Thermogemmata fonticola: one gene and its partner. The protein of the gene in region 2 interacts with the protein of the main gene of each other region in a pairwise test. Links are inferred from orthologs where the notes say so. Each region holds a gene or a part of one and is shown on either strand. Other genes may lie near its edges.

Region 1 (10,255 bases), on a different replicon or contig from region 2:
AGATTCGGGCAATCGGGGGGCAAGAGCCAATCGGGGGGCGGGCGGCGTTCATGGGCGCTGCGAGTGGGAACTTCCTCGGCCAAGTTACGGAATTGCTCACGGGCCCGGCGTACTTGGCCGAGCGGTTCCAGGAGCAAGTCCCGGAGTTGGTGGTAAAAGCGGAGCAAGCCGCGGTGGAGGAGCGTGGCATACTGGAGTTCGGGGAAGCCGCGGAGGGCTTCGCGTAGCTCGCCGCTGCCGGGGCGGCGCAGGCCGCGGGAGGCATGGACGGCGTTCATGAGCACTTCGTAATGCTCGCGGGCCTTTTGGGCCTGTTGTTCCGCTTCCTGGGTGAAGCGATTCCAGAATCGCTCGGCCACCGCGATCCACTGCATCAGGAGCATTTCCGTACCGCCCAGGTACAGGCGGCGATCCCGGCACCAGGTCTCCAGGCTTTTAGGCAACTGCTTGCGTAGCCGGTGGAGGTGATTCTCGACCGTGGTGCTGAAGTGCTGCTCAATGACTCCCACGGCGGGCGATCCCAGGGGGCGCGGCGGTCCCAGGAGCAGAATAAGTTGTTCGACGGTTTCTTCGAGGCGGGCCGCTTGGGGCCAACGGGCGAACCAGCTCCGCGGGATGTGCGGGGCGACGAGTTCCGCCCAGGTGTCGCTGGCCGGCCGCCCCAGGGCTGCCGCCGCTGCTTGCTCCAGTTCCTCCCGCATCTGAGCCGGCGTCAGTTTCAATTCCGACCAGAGGTGATGGGCGAGTGTCAGGAACTGTTGGGAAGGTTCGGCGGCGGCGGGCAAGTCGGTCCAGCGTTGCACGCACTGTTGGGCGCAGGCCAGGGCCAAGCGATGGAGCAATTCGCGCCGCGGCCAGCGCCAGTGGCTCAAGGCGGGCCAACTCAGGGGAAGCTGAGCTACTCCCGGTCCGCGGGAACGGGCGTAGGCCAGGCGCAGGCGCTGTCCCACAGGTGTCAGCAGGTGGAGGCGGAGGATTTCCGCGGCGAGAAGGTCCGAAGGGGTCAGGGAGAGGCGCAGAGTGCGTTGCGGCATGGGCGTAAGCCGCTCATCCCGGCTCGCGGGACGCGTCAGGATGCGGGAACCCGCGGGTCCCGGTTCGCGCCGTGTTCGCAGGCGTAAAACGGCGGAATCCCGCCGCGGCGGTGGGGCTTCCGTGTCGCGCACTGCTTGCTGGACGACAAAACAGCGGTCGAAGGGCGGCTGCCGGGTCTGGATGCGTCCGTGCAACTCTTCGTATTCGACGGTGTAAAGAGTATCCGGGCGGCTGTAGTGAGCCAGTTCCCGCAAGGCGGCGTAGGTGTTGGCCAGCGCAGGCTGCAAGGCGGAAGCATCCCCAGCGACGGGAGGCAACAGCAACAAAGCTTGGACCGTCACGCGGGGCATGTCCAACTGTTGCAAGCGGCTGCGCACAGCATAGGCTAGGTCGAGAAACATCCCGCTGCCTGTTCCGCCTCCTAGACTCGCCAGAATCATGACAGTCAGCCCCAGAGGCACATCCGCCGCGGCCGCGTCATTTGGCGGTGGGGGCGTGTTCCAGCCGGCGAGGGTCAGCGAGCGCAAAGCCGACTCCAGGCGCTGGAGGATCAAGCGGTGGTGATCACAAAAGGCGAGTCGGCCGAGCATGCGGACGCCTTCCGTCCGGGGCTGACGGGGAAGCACATGAAGCAGGGGAGGGTCGAACCAATCCTCGGTGATAAGTCGGCCGCTGGGCCGGGGACGCATGTAATAGGCCATGCGTTGTAGCGGCGTGTGGATGACATCCTCCTGGGGCAAGGCGGCCCATCCCTCGGAGGCCGATTCCTCACTAGCCTGGCGAATCGTGTCTTCATCCGTGTCAATGAAGAGGAACTCCAGAGGGGGAGGGGGTGGAGCGCCGGCCGGTACGCCTTCCGCCAGTTGCAGCCATTCCCAGCGCAAGCGTTGCAGGATCGGCAAGGCGGACCCGCCCACCCCGATGACCAGAGCCGGCGACAATGCCGCTGCCGCCGCTGGTTCCGCTCCCCGCGGCGTCTCGCGATCCTGCTCCGCGGGCGTGGCTGGCAGCAGCGGGCTACTCTGCACCCCCGATCCTTCCGCAGGACGACGCAATGCGGGAAAGCGCACCACGCCGGACGGTGTGGAACCGATCAGATGCTGCACGAAGGCGGTGACGGTGGGCCAGCGTTCCTCCGGCTTCTTGGCCAAGGCGCGGGCCACAATCGGCCGATCCGACGGCGGAAGCGGCTCCAAATGCGGCGCCTGGAACAAATGTTGCCGCAAGAGCTGGGCGGGGGTCGTTCCATCAAAGGGACGCCGCCCGGTCAGTAATTCCTGATACACGCAGGCCAAGCTGTATTGATCGCAGTAGCGGGTGATCACTCCGTCAAAGGTCTCTGGCGCCGCATAAACGGGCGTGATTCCCCCGGTCACCGCTGCGACCAGCCCCTGCAAGTCCTTCACTTGGCCAAAGTCCGCCACCTTGATGTGATTGTGCAGGAGAAAGAGATTCTGCGGCTTGATGTCCAGATGCTGCAACTGGAACTGGTCGTTGAACAGATCGAGAACCTCGGCGGTCTCCAGCATGTAGGTGAGCAGCTCGTGCCGCGGGATGCCGGGAAGACCAGCTTCGCGGCACTGCACGAACCGGTCCCACAGATTGCAGTCGGCTAGCTCCATGACAATCAGGAGCCGGCCTTCCACCACATCGAAGCGGTCCAGGGCTAAAAGATAAGGGTGGCGCACCTGCTTGACACGCGCCAGGGCCTTGAGTTCCTGCAAGGCGAAGCAGGCATCTACTCCGCTGCGCAGGTCTCCGTGAATGATCTTGATGGCTTTGGCGATCCCTCCTGGAGCCACCGCCTTCCAGACTTCGCCGAACCCTCCCGCTCCCAACCGCTCCACCAGCACGTACCCGGGCAGCGGCTCGGCCTGTGCAGCGATACGCAAGGACATGGGATGATCTCAATATGGCGGATTCTATCTCGCTAGGAACCGCGCAGGGGCACGCTCCCCAATTCCTCAGAATCTTGCTTGAAACTTAGCACACAAAGGGACAGCGTGGGATTTTTCGACAGACGTGACACTGGCTTTTTGACAACAAATCAATTTTCCTGCTTCCGTCGAAACTGCCCCGTGGCCTTCCTTGATACTGCCCCATCGGATCGCAGTCACACAGACTCGAGTCGGTGCATCCAATCGGCAAAATGGGGGCATTTCTGGCGTAGGGTATCCAGTCCAGTCCTTTGTACGACTCGTGGACCATGCAAACGTTTCTGATAATCAGGGAGATGTTGGCAAATCCGTGCGGACGGGTGGGTGGTATGGCCTTCGTTGATCTCTTTGGGAGACAAGCCGCTGATGGCCTGAGTCAGGTGGGACACTTGCTTCTCACACCCGGGCAAGACGGAAGGCAGATGGTGCAGTCCGGCGAAGACCAAGGCTTCAAATTCATGCAGAACCAAAAATGGCAGAAAACGCGGGTCCCCGATGTCGTTCTGGAATGCGTCCTCCAAGTGTCGCACACGCTCATAGGGTGTGCCCGCCGGAAGGGTGTCTTGGCCCGGAAAGTCATTCGGGAGGCCGTAATAGTCGATCATCGTTGTGACCAATACCACATTACTATCACGTAGAAGTTGACGAATCTCTTTTTTGACTTGCGAATAAGAGCTGATGCCGCCCTTGAAAGTGGCTCCTGCCTTGGTGCGTTTGGTTTTGGCCAGCACCGGCGTCAGCTCTAATCTCGACTCCAGATGGGGGGGGCGAGCACATCGCGAACAAAAGTCTCTTCAGTTTGTCCTTCGACGGAGATAAACCTCCGTCTCATCGTGTGGGCCGTCCTCCGAGCAGGTTTTTCTCCCACGGATCACCCAATCCGTAATCCTCCAGCCAGGATGTCATTTCCTCGGAGTTCAAACGCCGGAATACCGACTGGCCTTCCTGACGATCTACGACCAGGATGTCCTCCGGTTGGAATTGATTGACCAAGGTCACGGATTGTGTTGCCAAGATGACCTGAGTATGGCGGGCGGCGCTGCGCACCATATCGGCCAGTAGGGAAATGGCGTAGGGGTGGAGTCCGAGTTCAGGTTCATCCAGTACGATGGTTTTGGGCAATAGTTTTGGCGGCTGCAAGAAGAGGGTGGTCAAGCAGATGAAACGGAGGGTGCCATCCGAGAGGGCGTGCGGGCCGAAGAGGGTATCCGAGCCGTGCTCGCGCCATTCCAGGCGGATCTTCTCCGGATTGAAGGGCGAGGGCCGCAGTACGAAATCGCCGAAAAAGGGGGCTGCCAGCCGAATGGTCTCCACGATGTTCCGGTAGTGGGCTTCCTGTTTTCCCGGAGCAGGTACAAGTAAGCCGCGAGATTTGAGGCGTCCGGGCGGAGAAAGAGGTTGTCGTGAATGTCTCCGGTTTGTTTGACCCCGGCGGACGCACTCGTGTCGTGAAAGTGATAAAGCCGCCACGAGTTCAGAGCAGCCAGAACATAATGGGCCACTGCATTCCCTGCCTGATCCCACTCATTCAGGAGCGTTTCATGATGCACACGGGGGGAACGTAAAACTTCGGAGTAAGGTGCCTGATATAGTTGGCGGTCATGAAAGTAGATGATCTCGGAATCAAACACGAACAGGTCGTCTGCTGTCGGGATAAGCGTGCAGGTGTAGCCGTTGGCCAAATGGCTTCCCCGTGTGAACCAAAGCTCGATGTCCAGGCGTTCGGTGGTTTTGCGGCCGTAGTGAAGAATCTGATCCGCCCCGCCTGCCTGAGCTACATAAGTTTGCATTCCCTGGGCGGCTAAGCGGTTCATGAACTGAAACAGGCTGATGAAGTTCGACTTGCCGGCTCCATTGGCACCAATCAGGACGTTGATAGGGCGCAGCGTGATCTCGGCTTCCCGGATAGATTTGTACCCTTTGAGGAGCACACGCTCTAACATGGGCCGATCCTGCGAAGCGATGCTTCAACTCTTTCAGGTTCCCGTTGCGTTCTCCCACGCTACTACCTCATCTTCCCTTCTCCGCGATGGAGGGGGGAAAGCAAGCCGGGTGAGTCCACACGAAATCTGCAATTTTGTCGGAAGGCCGAGACAGAGGAATCGTGACAAACGAAACGACTCAGCCGAGGAGGAATCGAGGCGTCGCGCACCCGAACCAAGCGAATGCGAGGGGGACAAGGGCGATGCGGGTATTCACGGTGACAGGTGGCGGCGGAGGGCGGCTTCCAACTCGGTCTTTTGGCCGGGGTGTCCTTTCCAGAGGAGTTGGCCATGCCGATCGAGTACCACCGCGGTGGGGTAACCTTCCACGGCGAAGAGATCGCGGACACGTCCTGGCCCGGCTCCCGGTTCCACGTAGACGGGGTAATTCACAGTGTGGCGAGCGGCGTACTGCTGGGCGGCTTGCAACCGCTGCTCCAGCGGCAACTCGTCGCAGAGCACGGCCACGATTTGGAGTCCTGCGGCACCATAGCGGGCTTGCAAGTCTTTGAGAATGGGCACCACCGGGCGGCAGTGGGGGCAGTCGCTGGTAACAAACTCCAGGACCACGAGGCGGGCGGAACTGTCTCCAGGGAAGCTCCAGGGGCGCTGCAAGGAATCGACCAGAACCACCGTGAAGGGCTTCCCGATCTGGGATGGCGAAGAGTTTTGCGATGAGGGAGGGTTCCCCGAAGGCGGCACGGGGAGCTTCGGCACTGGCGGCGGGGGTGGCGGCGGCGGTAAGGAGGGAGGGCCGGGAATACTCACCGGCGGCGGCGTGTAGGGCGGGCGCGGTCCATCGGCTGTGTTTTCTGGCCGCAGCGGCGGAGCGAGATTTTGAGGCGGCGGGATAGCTGGCGCTGCCGGCGTTCCCCCGCCCGTTCCTCCTGCACCACCGCTGGGTAGGCGACCGCTGGGCGGCAACGACGGCGGCACCGGCTGGCCAGACCCGCCATCCGGCTGGAAGGCGCCATCCGAGCTGGCCCGTGGAGTGCGGGAACGCGGCACTCCTTCCGGCGGCGGTAATAGCGGATCGCCTGTCCCGACGCTACCGGCGTCTGCTCCGCTGGCGGGGTCCTCGCGCAGGACGAGAGTCAAAGTCGTATTCGGCACTTTGGTTTGAACCGTGCCGCGCCAGCGCCGTCCTTGTTGCTGGGCTTCAGCCGTCAGTTGATAGCTCTGGCCCGGTTTGAGACCACGGGTCAAAAAGTAGCCTTGATCATCGCTGTAGATGCCCATCGCTCCACCGGGGGAGGACGGCAAAGGTTCGATGCGAATGAAGACATTTTTGGCGGGACGGCCTAGAGCATCGACGACTCGGCCGCCCAAGGCATCGGAGGCCGCCGCCGTTGTACGGCTCCAAGGGCCGCCTTTGGGCACGCCCGTTTTGGCGCCGGGGAGTTGGGCGGACGGGTCCAACCAAGCCGGTTGCTTGCCGCGCGCTGCGGGCATGGCGGCAGGTTCTCTTCCCTCCCGGCTCCGCTCGCTCGTCTTGCAACCGCTAACCGCCAACAGCAGCAAAAGCAGCACGTTGACGGCGCCACGACCCCACATCGTCCGCTGGCCTCCCGTTTGCCACCGCATCTCTGGCGGCGGATGCGCCCCTCTGGCTTTCGAGGGGGCAGCTTCCTTCACCGGCGGTGATCGCAACCCGTCGGCTGGACTAGGACAGCATCCTTCAGGGGCATCATTCCGCACGGCAGGGTTACGGTCAAGGCCACCTCCGCGTGGCGGCAGCTGGCCACGCTCGCCCCACCGCCTCCCGAAACGATCCGGAGGAAACGGCGGATCTTGCCAGCCTCACGTGCGGGAACAAAACGGAGAGTCAGGGAAAATCTGAGTCCCGCAGGGAAAACAGGGAGGACGAGGATTCTAGCGAGAGGGGCGAAAGAACGGCGAGCTGCAAATTGAGGCGGGGCAGGGCCGAGGAAAGCGACAGGGTTTTGTCGAGAATGTTGTGAGAATTAAGGATGCTTCAGGAAAGCAGCGAGAGAACGGCAGCACCTCGCGGGAATGGGGACAGTCCAGGGAACGGCAAAGGGAGGAGCGATGCCGAGGAAAGTCATGGCAGAAGCGCAGGCGAGATCGGTTTGCGGTCAGAGGGCGGCTCGGACGATCGCCAGGAAGGAATCGGCCTTGAGGCTGGCCCCGCCGACGAGGCAACCGTCCACGTCCGGTTGGCGGAGCAGTCCCGCGGCATTCTCCGGCTTGACGCTGCCGCCGTATTGGATGGTGATGGAGTCCGCCGCTGTCGAGCCGAAGCGCTCTGCGATCTGAGCGCGAATGAAGGCGTGGGCCTGCTGGGCTTGCTCTTCCGTAGCGACCCGGCCTGTGCCGATGGCCCAAACCGGCTCGTAAGCAATGGTCAGCGCGGCAGCTTGTTCCGCCGTCAGGCCGGCCAGGCCGTTCTGAAGCTGGCGCAAAAGGACGCTTTCCGTCTGGCCTGCTTCGCGTTCGCTCAGCAACTCGCCGATGCAGAAGATGACGTGCAGCCCTGCCCGCAGCGCTCCGTGGAGCTTTTTGTTGAGAAACTCATCGCTTTCCTGGAGTCCATGCCGCCGTTCGCTATGCCCGATGATGACGTATTGGCAGCCCGCCTCCCGCAGCATGTACGGCGAGACCTGCCCGGTAAAGGCTCCCTCGCGCTCGTAATGGCAGTCCTGGGCGCCGAGCGCCACGGGAGTGTTGCGGAGCACTTCCCCCACGGGCAGCAGCCAGGGAAAAGGAGGACAGACCGCGACGCGCAGCCGGCGAGCCGTTTCCGCATCGACCCCCGCTGCCACGCTCCGGGCTAGCTCCCGCGCTTGCTCCAGAGTCGTGTACATCTTCCAATTGCCGGCGATGAACTTCTGCCTGGGCATAACACCTCCTGCGGGCAAATCTCACTCACTCGCCACTGCGTGTCAGTTCACTGGCGTTTATTCCGCTCCGCGGTTCTATCCTCAGCGCGGTGGGCGAACTGTTCCGCGTTTTGTCTCTGGCCGTTCGCTGGGGCCTATTCCGCAATCGGTGCCGGCGGAATAACCGTGGCGGCCAACTGCGGAAAGCCAGGGAACGCTTGCCTACCCTTGGGGCGATAACGCTTGCCTACCCTTGGGGCGATTCAGGGGACCAGCTCCGCTTCCGGGCGGCTCCAGAACTCGCGTCCCAAGGCGGCGGCCAAGCGGCGCAGGTCTCCCATCAGGTCGAGGAATTGGTGGGGCAATAGGGCCTGTGGCCCGTCCGACAAAGCCTTCTCCGGGCAGTGATGGACTTCGACATGGACGCCATCGGCTCCCGCCGCCACCGCCGCCCGGCACATGCTCGGAATCAAATCCGGTCGGCCCGTCGCGTGACTTGGATCGACAATGATCGGCAGATGGCTCTGCACCTTGACGTTCGGCACCGCGCTCATGTCCAGCATGTTACGCGTACTGTCCTCGAAGCTGCGCACGCCGCGCTCGCAGAGCACCACATCATGGTTCCCCTCGGCCAGGATATACTCGGCAGACATGAGCAGGTCCTTGACCGTGGCACTCATGCCTCGTTTGAGCAAGATGGGTTTGCGTGTCCGACCGCATTCCTTGAGCAGGTCGAAGTTCTGCATGTTGCGGGCGCCGATCTGGAGCATGTCGGCATAGCGGCAGACCAGCTCCACCTGCCGCGGGTCCATGACTTCCGTGACGATGGGCAAGTCGTACTTCTGGCCGACATCGCGGAGGATTTTCAGGCCCTCTTCGCCCAAGCCCTGGAAGGCATAGGGGCTGGTCCGGGGTTTGAAGGCGCCGCCGCGAAGGATGTTCGCGCCTCCGGCCTTGACATAGCGGGCGATGATGTCCATCTGTTCATAGCTTTCCACCGCACACGGCCCGGCGATCATGGCCAGGCTGCCCCCGCCGATCCGCACCTTGCCGACATAGACCACGCTATCCGCCGCGTGGAACTCCCGGCTAGCCAGCTTGAACGGCTTCATGATCCGCAGCACCTGCTCCACTCCGGGAATGGCGGAGAGGTTCTCGGCACCGGGGCGGTTCTCATCCCCGATCACTCCCACGATCGTCCGCGATTCCCCGCGGCTGACGTGCGGCGTAAAGCCCAGCTCCCGGACCCGCTCGATGATGTGCTCCAGCTGCTCCAGCGTGGCATCAGGACGTATCACCAGGATCATTGCTGCTTCGTGGATTGAAGAGTTTCTGGGTGGGTATCCGTTATGTTTCCGGGCATGACCCCAAAAACCGAGGACGGCAAGCTCGGACTACTGTTCCGTACAGCAGCCCTACGGCAAAGGGGATTACGCGGCGGAACGGCACCAACCGCGGCACCCCCCGCCGGACCAGCACCTTTAGGTTCCGCTAGGTATGTTACAAAATGCCTCCCCTGTGCGACAGGGGGACTCCCGCATGGACCCACGCCTTCCCATTGCGACAGGGATACCCCCCTTATGGACGTGGCTATTTCGACAGCACGCCGATCTGACCTGAAGCAGCAAAGCTAACCGCTTAACTCGCTTGCGTGGTTCACTTGCGTCAGCGTCTGATCGCTAGCGTCAGCGTCCGAAGGCGGCAGAATCCAGATTTAGGTTTCGACTCAAGATGGGGCCCTGTCTTTTCCCACCACTTCCTTTCCAGATCGTTCCACTGTGGATCATTCGTCATCCGCCCGGGCTTGGGGGAAGGAGCCGAGCACGTGGACCGAATCGCAGACTTCCTCCATCGCCGCTAGGGCACGTTTGACCTTCGGGTCCTCGCGATGGCCGTCAAAGTCGATAAAGAAGACGTATTCCCCCTTGGCTTCCCGATAGGGGAATGATTCAATCCAGGTCAGGTTGATCTTTTGGGCCTTGAAGATGACCAAGACATCGGCCAGGGCGCCGGGAGTGTGGCTGATCTGGAACATCATGGCGGTTTTGTCGTGGCCGGTGCGGGCACTGTCCGTCAGGCCGATGACGGCGAAGCGCGTCTCGTTGAACGGCGAGTCCTCGATGTTGTGGTAAAGAATGTTGATGCCATACCGGACGGCGGCTTGGCGGCTAGCGACGGCGGCGACATTCGGCTCGCTCAGCACCAGGCGTGCGGCATCGGCGGTGCTAGACACCTCATGGAGCGTCGCATGCGGCAGGTTCTTGCTGAGCCAATTGCGGCATTGGCTGAGGGCTTGGGCTTTGCTGTAGACGCGGCGGATTTCCGTCTGTTGGCAATTCGCCAGAAGGTGGTGGTGCACCCGCAGGCGGATTTCCGCGCAGATTTTGATCTGCGGCATGCGGATGAACATGTCCAGGGTGTCGGCGATGCGGCCGTCCGTGGAGTTTTCCAGGGGGACGAC
Region 2 (10,376 bases):
TCCTGGCCCCTGACGGTCCGCGTTCCCCTGCCCCCCCTCGGCGAACACGACGGCTTGGACCGCCGCCTCTACGTCCTTTTGGATGCCCAGGACAACCTCCAGCCGGTGCGCATCGGCATCTCCCAGGTCGCCCGCCTGTCATCGCGCCTGGAGAGGTTGACACAGGCCCTCCAGGACCGACCCGAAGCCCTGGCCATCGAGACGGCCACTCTCCGCGCCCGGCTGGCTGCCTTCCGCGCCGCCTTGCGGGGCGAAGCCCCCATCACTGACTTCCCCTACGCCGAATGGCTGCGCAACGCCGAACTCATGGCCGCCCATAAGCCCTTCTTCACCTGCGAGCGGCACGGCCAGTATTGGCTGTCCATTCCGACCGGCGCCGAGGGTGCCACCCCCTGCCGCCTCTTTGTGCCCAAAGGGCTGCACCCGGAGCGTCCCGTGCCGCTGGTCATTGCGTTACACGGAGCCGGTGTGGATGAGAACATGTTTTTTGACAGTTACGGCGCGGGTCAGATCGTCCGGGAATGCCACAGCCGCGGCTGGCTGCTCCTGGCCCCCCGCGCCGGCCTGCTCGGCCCTGCCCCCGTCCCAGCTCTGATCGACGCTCTGGCCAAGCGCTACCCCCTTGATCGCCGCCGCATCTTCCTCGTCGGCCACTCGCTGGGAGCTGCCCAGGCCGCCGCCCTCGCCCAGCGGCACCCGGAGTCCTTCGCTGCTGTGGCTGCCCTCGGCGGTGCCCCGCCCCTGAGCGATCCGCAACTGCTCCGCCGCCTCCCCTTCTTCCTCGCCGCCGGGAGCCAAGACGACCTGGCCATCGCCGCCGCCCGCTCCCTCCACAAAAAACTCGCCGCCGAAAAACTCCCCCATTACCGCTTCCGCGAATACCCCCGTCTCGAACACCTGACCATCGTCCGCGAAGCCCTGCCCGATGTCTTCGCTTTCTTCGATTCCCTTCCCCCCGTGAAAGCACCCCCGCCGTCCTCGCCCAGGGACTGACAATTCCCTGCCACTCCCTGGGGCCTCGCCCCTCCCGCCTCTCCGGCTTTCGTCCGGGGTGGCTTGCGGACGGCACCGCTTCGCGGCTCCCCGACCCTCTTCCCCCTCTGGTCAATACTCAGGCTTTCGATATACCGCAATCAGGATTTCCTCCCGGAAACTCAGGAGATGGCCATGCACGCACGCTTCCTTGGAGCGGTTCTCATCTTGGCGGCCAGCACCCTCGCCCTCGCTTTAGCTCAGCCCGCAGACCTCAAACGCCTCGAAGGACGCTACAAAGTCCTCATCATGGAGAAAGCGACCGGCCCGGCCCCTAAAGAGGTCATCGAAAACCTCTCCTTCATCTTCAAGGGAAACAAACTCACAGTCAAACTTGCCAACGAAGAAGAGAAGAACGCCCAGTTCAAACTCGACCCGGAAAAAGTTCCTCCCGCCATCGACATTTTCCCCCTCGATGGCGACTACAAGGGCAAAACCTTCCCCGGCATCTACAAAATCGACAAAGACGAAGTGACCATCGTCATGACGGAAAAAGGCGAACGGCCCAAGGACTTCAAACCGGAAGGGGAGGCCATCCTCATCCGCCTCCGCCGCGAAAAGTAGCTTTCCTCCCACGACAGCGGCATCATCGCCCGCCTGTCCTCGCTAGGAAACTGCCCCACCGGCAATGTGCATCCCCCTCCCGCGCTGTTCCCGTTACCTCCTGAGCCGTTCGGCCCCTGCCGCTTCTTCTCGTTCACCGCCGTCTATTTCCCCCTGCGAGGCAGAACCCGAAGGCATCAGCACGACGCCGCCAGCTATCACCCAGGCGGAGGGAGATACCGAGCCGCAGCCGGGATTGGCCTTCCCGCCGGGGTGTGTTGTACGTTAGGCTGGTTCCAGAGGTAAGCGGGCCGTGGGCGAGTGGAGGATTTCGACGACCAGAACAAAGCCGTCCCCCGGAGCATGCTATGGAAGAAACCCTGAGCCAAGCCGGTACCATTCTCTTGCAAGTGCTCAGTAATCTGACCAATCCCGACGCTTGGCGGGAAGCCCTCAGTGCGCCGGGCGTCGTGGTGGCGGCCTTTTTGGTGCTCAACCTGATCGTCTTCACGGAAACCGGCCTGCTCATCGGCTTTTTTCTACCGGGGGATTCCCTCCTGGTCACTGCGGGCATCGTCGCCCACTCCGTCGGCTGGCCCGTGCACTGGCTCATCCTCACTTTGTGCTTGTCCGCGATCGTCGGCGATACGGTCGGTTACTGGATCGGCCACAGCGCCGGGCCGGCGCTCTATCGCAAGCCGAACAGCCGCTTCTTCCGCCGCGAGCACCTCCTGGCTGCCCAGGCCTTCTACGATCGGCATGGTGGCAAAACAATCATCATCGCTCGCTTCGTGCCGATCATCCGGACCTTTGCCCCGGTCGTCGCCGGCGCCGCCCAAATGCCCTATCGCCGCTTCTTGGCTTACAACATTTTCGGCGGGATCGGTTGGATTGTGAGCATGATACTCCTCGGCTATACACTCCACATGTGGCTGGACCCCTTGCTCCGGCCTCTCTTCGGTGATCAATTCCAGATCGCTCGACATATTGATAAAGTTGTCATCACTGTCGTCTTCATATCCATACTTCCATTATTAATAAAATGGTGGCAAAAACGCCGTGCTTTGAAAACCGCACTGGCAACCCAAAACATCTACTGCGGAGGAACACCATGCCCGCCAACACAATGAATGCGTATTTACGTGAACAAATCTCCCATCTAAAATCCCAGGGTCTATACAAAGCGGAACGTTGGATTGAAACCCCGCAAAGTCCCGAAATCGTCGTCCAAGGCCGCAAAGTCATCAACTTCTGTGCTAACAATTACTTGGGCCTGGCCAATCACCCGCGAATCGTCGCCGCTGCCGAGGAGGGACTCCGCCGCTGGGGCTACGGTTTATCCAGTGTGCGGTTCATCTGTGGCACGCAAACCATTCATAAGCAACTAGAACAACGGATCGCCCAATTCTTCCACAAACAGGATTCCCTTCTCTATACCTCCTGCTTCGATGCCAATGGCGGCCTGTTTGAACCCCTCTTGACAGAACAAGACGCGGTGTTTTCCGATGAATTGAATCATGCCTCGATCATTGATGGTATCCGGCTCTGTAAAGCCCAACGATTCCGTTACCGCCACAATGACATGGATGATTTAAGGAACCAACTGGAATCTGCTCGGAAATATCGTTTCAAGATGATATTTACGGATTCTGTATTCTCAATGGATGGCGATCTAGCGAACTTGCCAGTGATTTGCGAGTTGGCGGACCGATATGACGCCGTGGTAGGCATCGACGACTGCCACGGGACGGGGCATTTGGGTCCGACGGGACGCGGGGCGGCAGAGGAATTGGGCGTGCTCGACCGCATTGACATCATCACCGGCACGTTGGGGAAGACCCTCGGCGGGGCCAGCGGCGGCTTCACCGCCTCCAGTGCGGAAATCGTGGATTGGCTGCGCAATCGCTCCCGCCCCTACCTGTTTTCCAACAGTGTGCCGCCAGCATTAGTCGCCGCGGCTATCGAATCTTTCTCACTCATTGATGAAGCTGCGGATTTACGCGCCAAACTTAAGGCTAATACTGCTAAGATGCGCCACGGTTTAGAAAATGCTGGCTTCACGATTAAACCGGGACCTACTCCTATCTTGCCTGTAATGTTAGGAGAAGCCGCTTTAGCGACGCGCATGGCGGACGCGTTGCTGGAACGCGGCATTTACGTCATCGGCTTCAGCTATCCCGTTGTCCCCCAGGGGCAGGCCCGAATCCGCTTGCAGGTCTCCGCCGCTCACACCGACGAGCAGATCGATCGTGCCGTGGCCGCCTTCACAGAAGTCGGGCGAGAATTGGGTGTGATTCGATAATATACCTTCAAGTCAGAGTGGATATAATTCTCAATGTCCTGCCCACACTTGGCACAATTCCAATACGACGTGGACTGCGGACTCCAATTCTTCCAAACATGTCCATTCCAAAGGTGAGTGGAAGTTGTGCTCACCACAGGAGAGGTTAGGGGTGGGCAATCCTTTAGCCGTGAGGAGAGCGCCGTCGGTGCCGCCGCGGATGCTCTTGAGCTTCGGTTCCAAACCGGCCCGCCGGACAGCCTCGACGGCATAAGCCACAGCCCGCGGCTCGCGTGCAATTCCCTCCCGCATGTTGCGATACTGCGGCTGGACGGCCACCTGGACCCGCGCGCCAGGATGATCCCGTTCGATCTGCCGCCCGATCTCCCGCAACCAGGCGGCGTATTCCGCCAATTGCGGCGTCTCGAAGTCCCGGAGCAGACAGCGGATTGTCACTTGGGCCACTCCGCCTTCGATGACATACGGATGGATGAACCCCTCGCGGTCGCTGGTCGTCTCCGGACTGTAGTGATGCTGCGGGAGGCGCTCCAGGAATTTCCCAGCCAGGCGCACGGCGTTGATCATCCGCCCTTTAGCAATCGCCGGGTGGATGTTGGCCCCTGTGATAGTGATGAGCGCCAGGTCCGCAGAAAAGGTTTCCGCTTCGATCTCCCCTACACCTGTGCCATCCAATGTATAAGCCACCACGGCACCAATACGATCTGGCTCTAGATATAAAACACCTTTTCCAATTTCTTCATCACATGTAAATACAATGCGAATCTGTCCATGTGGTATATCAGGATTTTCACACATAATCCGACATGCTTCCATAATGACAGCTACGCCGGCTTTATCATCGGCTCCTAACAAAGTTGTGCCATCGGTGGTGATGAGGGTTTTGCCGACAAGCTGGTTCAGTTCGGGATTGTCGGCCACGCGGATGACCTGGCGCGGATCGCCGGGCAGGGGGATGTCGCCGCCGGGATAGTTGCGGATGACCTGCGGCTGAACATTCCGTCCGCTGGTTTCCGGACTGGTGTCGAGATGAGCCGTAAATGCGATCGTGGGCGCACCGGGCACCGTCGCCGCGATCGTGGCGAAGACCAGCCCATGTTCATCCTGCTCCACGTTCTGCACCCCCATGGCGCGCAGCTCTTCGCAGAGCAGGCGTCCGAGTTCCCGCTGGCCTGGCGTGCTGGGATACGTCCCCGCTTTCTCATTGGCTTGCGTATCGATCCGCACATAACGCAGGAACCGTTCTAGCAACGTCGATGTATCATATTTCTTCATGGTCTATTGCGATGTTTATCAAGGTTCATCGAAAATATATTAATCCACCAGAATCAATATCAAATTCATTCTTTTCTTTGGGATTTTCGAGTTCTACTTTTGACAGGTTTTTTCAAGGATACTCCTATTTTGGGACACAGATCGGCCAGGATACAGGAATCACAGCGAGGTTTGCGAGCCTGGCAAACCTGCCGCCCGTGCAAGATGAGGCGATGGCTGAACGCGGTCCATTCGGCAGGGGGCAGCAGCTTCATCAGAGCCTGCTCAATCTTGTTTGGGTCCGTATGGCGTGTCAGGCCGAGCCGTTGTGACAATCTTTTGACATGAGTATCGACGGTGATCCCCGGAACACCGAAGGCATCGCCTAAGACCACATTGGCGGTTTTCCGGCCGATTCCCGGCAAGGTGACGAGTTCCTCCAGGGTCCGCGGGACCTGCCCGCCGAATCGCTCCACCAATTGGGCGCAGCAGTCGCGGATGTGCCGAGCCTTGCTGCGGTAGTAGCCCGTGGGCCGGATGATCGCCTCCAATTCTCGAAGATCGGCGCGGGCAAAATCTTCCGCCGTGCGGTAGCGGGCAAACAGGCGGGGGGTGACCTGGTTGACCCGCTCATCGGTACATTGGGCCGAGAGAATGGTGGCGATCAGCAGTTGGAGGGGATTGTCGTGACGCAGGGCTGTGGAGGGCTGGGGGTAGATTTGCGCCAGGCGCTGATTGATGGCCGCGGCACGTTCGCGGACCGGGAGCAAGCGGCGGCGCGGGCGGCCGGCTCCAGGCGGCTGGGGATCAGAAACATCCGGCACCGGGCGGATAGACTGATTCATTATTTTATCAGATCAACAGGTTGCAACGTTGGACAATTTAAGCCGCACTCGCCAGAATTCGTGCATCCGCAGGAAAGACCACCACCCCATAATCGCCTTGTTGGAACCAGGACACCAGGCGCTGCACGGATAGTTCATCCACCGCCTCTTCTGGAACCACGGCGACATGACGGGAGTGAAGGAACGATAATCGCACGACACGTTGGGGCCTTACTATGGTATTGTACGCCTGGGAAATCGGGGGCAATGGGGCGTGCCCCGCGGGCTGAACCCACACCAGCAGGGAGGCAGGGTCAAGCCGGCGGCACAGTTCCCCCGGATGATACTGCGGCGCGAGAACAATCAATTCCGCGGCTGCCAAGTCATCGGGATGATCCACAGGACGCAGGCGTTCCAGAAGAAGCAATTTCTCCTGGGAGGTGCAAAAGCCCCGCTGTTCTAGTTGATCAAGGCGTTGTCGATAGCGTTGCTGTGGGGAATGGACGAGGACCAAAGCCCCCTTGAGCAAGGCTTCGAGGAGCCAATCTTCGATCGCCGGTATATCCCCCCACACGCCGATAACATGGGGAAATGGCAGAGGTGCCCCATCGGCCGCTAAGTCAGAAATGACATTGGGAGGCAGCGGAGGGTTCCAGGCGGCAAAACGGCGGCGTTCGCTAGCCAAGCCGAGCCAAGCAGCGGGCAAGGGGCGTTTGGCCAGGGAATGTCCGAATTGTTCGCGGAGTCGGGACAGGGCATTGTCACCGTCAGAGGGATAGCTGAGATGGTCCACAAGCTGGAGCTGGAAGGCTTCGCGGGCCGACAGAGGGATGCCGGAGGCCAAGCGGTGCCGTGCCTGGGGGCTGTGGCGGCTTTGGAGCAGAACCGACCCGCCGAAGCAGGTCAAGCCTTGGGGCAGTTCGATCCGCGTGGCCGCCCGTTGCACAGCCAGGCGGTAATCGCAGGCCAGGGCCAATTCCCAGCCCACCCCACGGCAAAGGCCATCGATGGATGCGATGCTCACGCCGGGCCAGTGGGCCAGCTTTTGGATCAGTTGCTGCCCTCTCCAGGCAAAGGCGGCGCGATCCGCCGGGCGGCGCAGCTCCCGCAGCACCAACGGATGCAGACCCCGGCAGAAACTGTCCTTCGTCCCAGACCGGATCACCAAAATCCCCACCGGGCAGGAAGTGTAGAGCCAGGCGATGGCTCGTTCCCATTCCTCCAGAGCGTTCCCATCCCAACCCTGCTGCTCCAACGGCGAGAAGGCAAAAGTCAGGGTGGCGATGTGCCGCTCCAGGTCCACGCGAATATGACGGGACTGATAGATCGGGAACATGGCCAACCTCCACGCGTCTTGATCCCGGTGCTCCCTCCGAGAATCCTCAAAGTACGAGCAGCCGAGGCTCTGCGGAGTGCTTTCGGATCAGCCGATGGCAAGCTAGGCAAAGACGCACGATTCTACCTGCTAAGCCTGGCTTAGGGATTGCACCGGCTTGGGAAGGTTCTGCTGCTTGGTTTTCCCGCGGAGTCGCATTGTTTTGCCTTTTTCCTCCAGTCAAAATGCCAGTGTACCGTTCGCTACCCGATCTCAGCGAGAAACCGCAGAACGAGACTGAGGAAAGTTTCTATGGTGCGCGGAAGTCAACTGGCATGCATTAGTGTCATATTGTTGTCTCTCGGTGCGGGGTGCCGGTTGTGCGAGCGGGATCGCTGTGATTCCCGGCCGGGATGGTTTTCTTCCCGCCTGCGGTCGCCTCAGGCCGGCCAGCTCATGAGTCAAGGTCGCTTGAGCGAGGGCTGCTATGACGCAGTCACAGGCCAACCGGTTCCCTGCCCGCCGATGCCATCCACTCCCGCTCTGCCCACCGGGAGTACGCCGCCGCCTCCCACGGCCCCGCCGCCAAGCGGTGAAGAGCTGCCTTGGCCCGGCTCCGGGGAGCACATCCGCCCGCCGGGAGTTCCCAGTGCGCCGGCTGGCCAGAACGCGACGCCTCCCAAACCCTGACTGCGATCTCCGCTTCTGTGTACTCTTCCGTGCACCGCACCTCCTACGTTTCCAACCCCTTGGTTTCGCGGACGGTACTCCATTACTACTTCGCGCCCTGGGTCTGCCCCATAGAAGGCGGAACCGCTAACACACGCGGGGCCGGCGTGTTCCAGAAACCCTTCGGCGGCGGAGCGTAACCGGACCGCGCGGGCAGGAGCAACTGCTCCAAGAGTTTTTGGCTTTCCGCCTGGGCGAAGCGATAGCCGGCGGGGGATTCCATTCCGTCCGAGATCGCGGGAAGGGTTCTCCCGGAGACGGTGGAACTGCTGCGAGCGCCGCGACTGAGCGGCAGGGAAGCGTGAGCACTGCAACAGCCCGCGGAGTGGGGGCGGCCCACACCACTGCTCAGTGCAGGGGCGGAAGTACACGGGAAGGTGCCGGTGATTGGGCCGACATACGGCCGGGGTTGGAAGCACGGCAGCGCCTTGCCCGTGGTGGGATAGAAGAACAGCCAGGCCTTGATCGGGGAGCCAGGGATGATCGAGCGCACGCTAGAAGGAGAAGAGCGGCCGATCCCCTGAAGTGACATCGGACTATCACCTACCCCTGGGTGGACTGCCATCTCCGCCTGTTCCCGCAGGGCGAGGGCGGGCCGCTCCCCAGGCGGCACATGAATACGGCTACCATACGGCACGCTCGAACCTCGGCCCGGCGGCTCCGCCGTCAGAGTCAGCGGCGGCACTTGTGGAGTCGTCGGCAAAGGACGCGGTTCGGCTGCCCCCGCTGCCACACCAGACAACAACGCCACCCCCAGCACTCCACTATGCCGTATCCCCATGCTCTGTGCTCCTGAACTCAGGCGATCGGAAACGGGCCGTACACCGCAGTCTTCCCAGCGTTCCGCCCGCACCCAACCCTGCCTTTTCCTCATCGACTCCACGCAATCCTTGCAGACGGCAGAATTGCTCAGAACGGCCAAGCCAAGCGTGCCCCTTCCCGGCACAAGCCGCACAGCCTCGCCATCTTTCCCATGCTGGCGGCCTGGGGGAAAACCGGCACTTCCTGTCCCGCAGGCTACTCCGGCAGGTCGCCCGTTGCTTCGCATACCAGCGGCAGGATACCGCTTGCCTCGTGCCGCGGAGCGGTGATCAGCTTCACCGCAGGACAATACCGCTTCAGGATCGGCTGCACGCTCTCCGCCGCCAGCTCCGGGCGGTTGCACTCCTCGCTTAGATGGAGTTGCACCAGATACCGCGGCATCCGCTGGGAACGCGCCAGAATCTGCTCCACCAGCGCCGCCGCCTGAGTGTTGGACAGATGCCCCTGATCGCTCAACACGCGGCGGATCAGATACCACGGCCGGCCGCTCTGGCGCTGCATCTGCGGATCGTGATTGAACTCCACCGCCAGCAGGTCCAGGTTGGCCAACGCCTCCGCCAGTTGGACGCTCCCGCATCCCAAATCCGCCACGTATCCCAGCGACGCCTGCACCTCGCCCGGCCCAAGCAACACCGCCCGGAAGGCGAATGTCGGCCGACTGTCGTGGAGGACCTCGATAGGTAGGAAACGACAATTCTCGACCGGCGTAAACCATCGCCCCCCTCGATACTCCCGCAAAAGCTGGTTCTTCTCCAACAGGGGCAGATACTCCGAACGGCTGCGCAAATCGACCAGGTGACGGCTGTGAAGCCACAGCGGTATGCGGCGGACGAACAGCTCGGCGAGCACGCTCTCGTGCCAATGGTCCGAATGCACGTGTGTCAACACCACGGCCTGAACCGCCTTCCAGGTGCGCCCCAGACTGCGTAGCCGCCGCGCCAACTCGCCCGCTTCCAGACCGCAGTCCAACAGCAGCCCGCGGCCCGCCGCCTCGATGTAAGCGGTGTTGCCGCTGCTGCCGCTGCCCAACGTCGCAAAGCACGCCTGCACTTGCTCTGCTCCTTCCATAATCGCCGCTCCCGCTCCTCTCGTCTTGTTCCATTACTTGTAAACTGGAACCCAAGGTGCGCCCAGCTCCGTTGGCTTCTACCCTCCATGCAGAAGAACCGCAAACCCTCTTCCCCTCAACACCACGAGAATCGGCTTCCCTGAAAACCGCAGGGGGAACAACTGGACGCTGAACCGAGACTTCCTGCCGAACCGCAGCCGGTTGGACGACCCTGCCGTCCCGCGAGGGTGAGTTTGTCAACTTCGAGCGGCGGGATGGTTCAGCTCCAGGTGAGCATTGCGACGGCTTTGTCAACTTCGGACGACGGGGCAACTCCGCGAGAACCTCCCAACTTTCCCGCTTCTTTTCCGACCGACGGCCTGAGCGACGCGAGGGCCTGGCTCGCTGATCCAAAGATGCTAGCGACCGTATCAATTGATCACGACTTCGCCGATTACCACTTATGGATTGACAAATCAATTTATACAATCGCATTTGCATCTTTTCTGC

Evidence for each region.
Region 1: the proteins of pepT (region 2) and tpiA interact in binary tests that used the Escherichia coli proteins (3 or more experiments, as listed by UniProt). The link is inferred for Thermogemmata fonticola from one-to-one orthologs.

Annotation. Positions count from the first base shown.
Region 1 is NZ_JACEFB010000001.1:622,083-632,337, forward strand. What follows is about bases 5,934-8,739. They hold tpiA (triose-phosphate isomerase), read right to left. Parts: upstream 7,816-8,739; coding sequence 7,051-7,815; downstream 5,934-7,050. Other genes in these bases: H0921_RS18110 (redoxin family protein), read right to left, coding at 5,934-6,508; aroF (3-deoxy-7-phosphoheptulonate synthase), read right to left, coding at 8,058-8,739. Also shown: H0921_RS02290 (tubulin-like doman-containing protein), read right to left, coding at 1-2,933; H0921_RS02295 (DUF4276 family protein), read right to left, coding at 3,149-3,703; more of H0921_RS18110, read right to left, coding at 5,168-5,933; more of aroF, read right to left, coding at 8,740-9,101; pheA (prephenate dehydratase), read right to left, coding at 9,578-10,255. UniProt on the Escherichia coli protein: Involved in the gluconeogenesis. Catalyzes stereospecifically the conversion of dihydroxyacetone phosphate (DHAP) to D-glyceraldehyde-3-phosphate (G3P).
Region 2 is NZ_JACEFB010000005.1:2,267-12,642, forward strand. What follows is about bases 3,029-5,955. They hold pepT (peptidase T), read right to left. Parts: upstream 5,150-5,955; coding sequence 3,908-5,149; downstream 3,029-3,907. Other genes in these bases: kbl (glycine C-acetyltransferase), read left to right, coding at 3,029-3,877; nth (endonuclease III), read right to left, coding at 5,215-5,955. Also shown: H0921_RS08595 (alpha/beta fold hydrolase), read left to right, coding at 1-993; H0921_RS08600 (TIGR03067 domain-containing protein), read left to right, coding at 1,168-1,596; H0921_RS08605 (DedA family protein), read left to right, coding at 1,944-2,705; more of kbl, read left to right, coding at 2,687-3,028; more of nth, read right to left, coding at 5,956-5,973; H0921_RS08625 (enoyl-CoA hydratase/isomerase family protein), read right to left, coding at 6,011-7,288; H0921_RS08630 (hypothetical protein), read left to right, coding at 7,580-7,957; H0921_RS08635 (hypothetical protein), read right to left, coding at 8,043-8,777; H0921_RS08640 (MBL fold metallo-hydrolase), read right to left, coding at 9,014-9,886. UniProt on the Escherichia coli protein: Cleaves the N-terminal amino acid of tripeptides.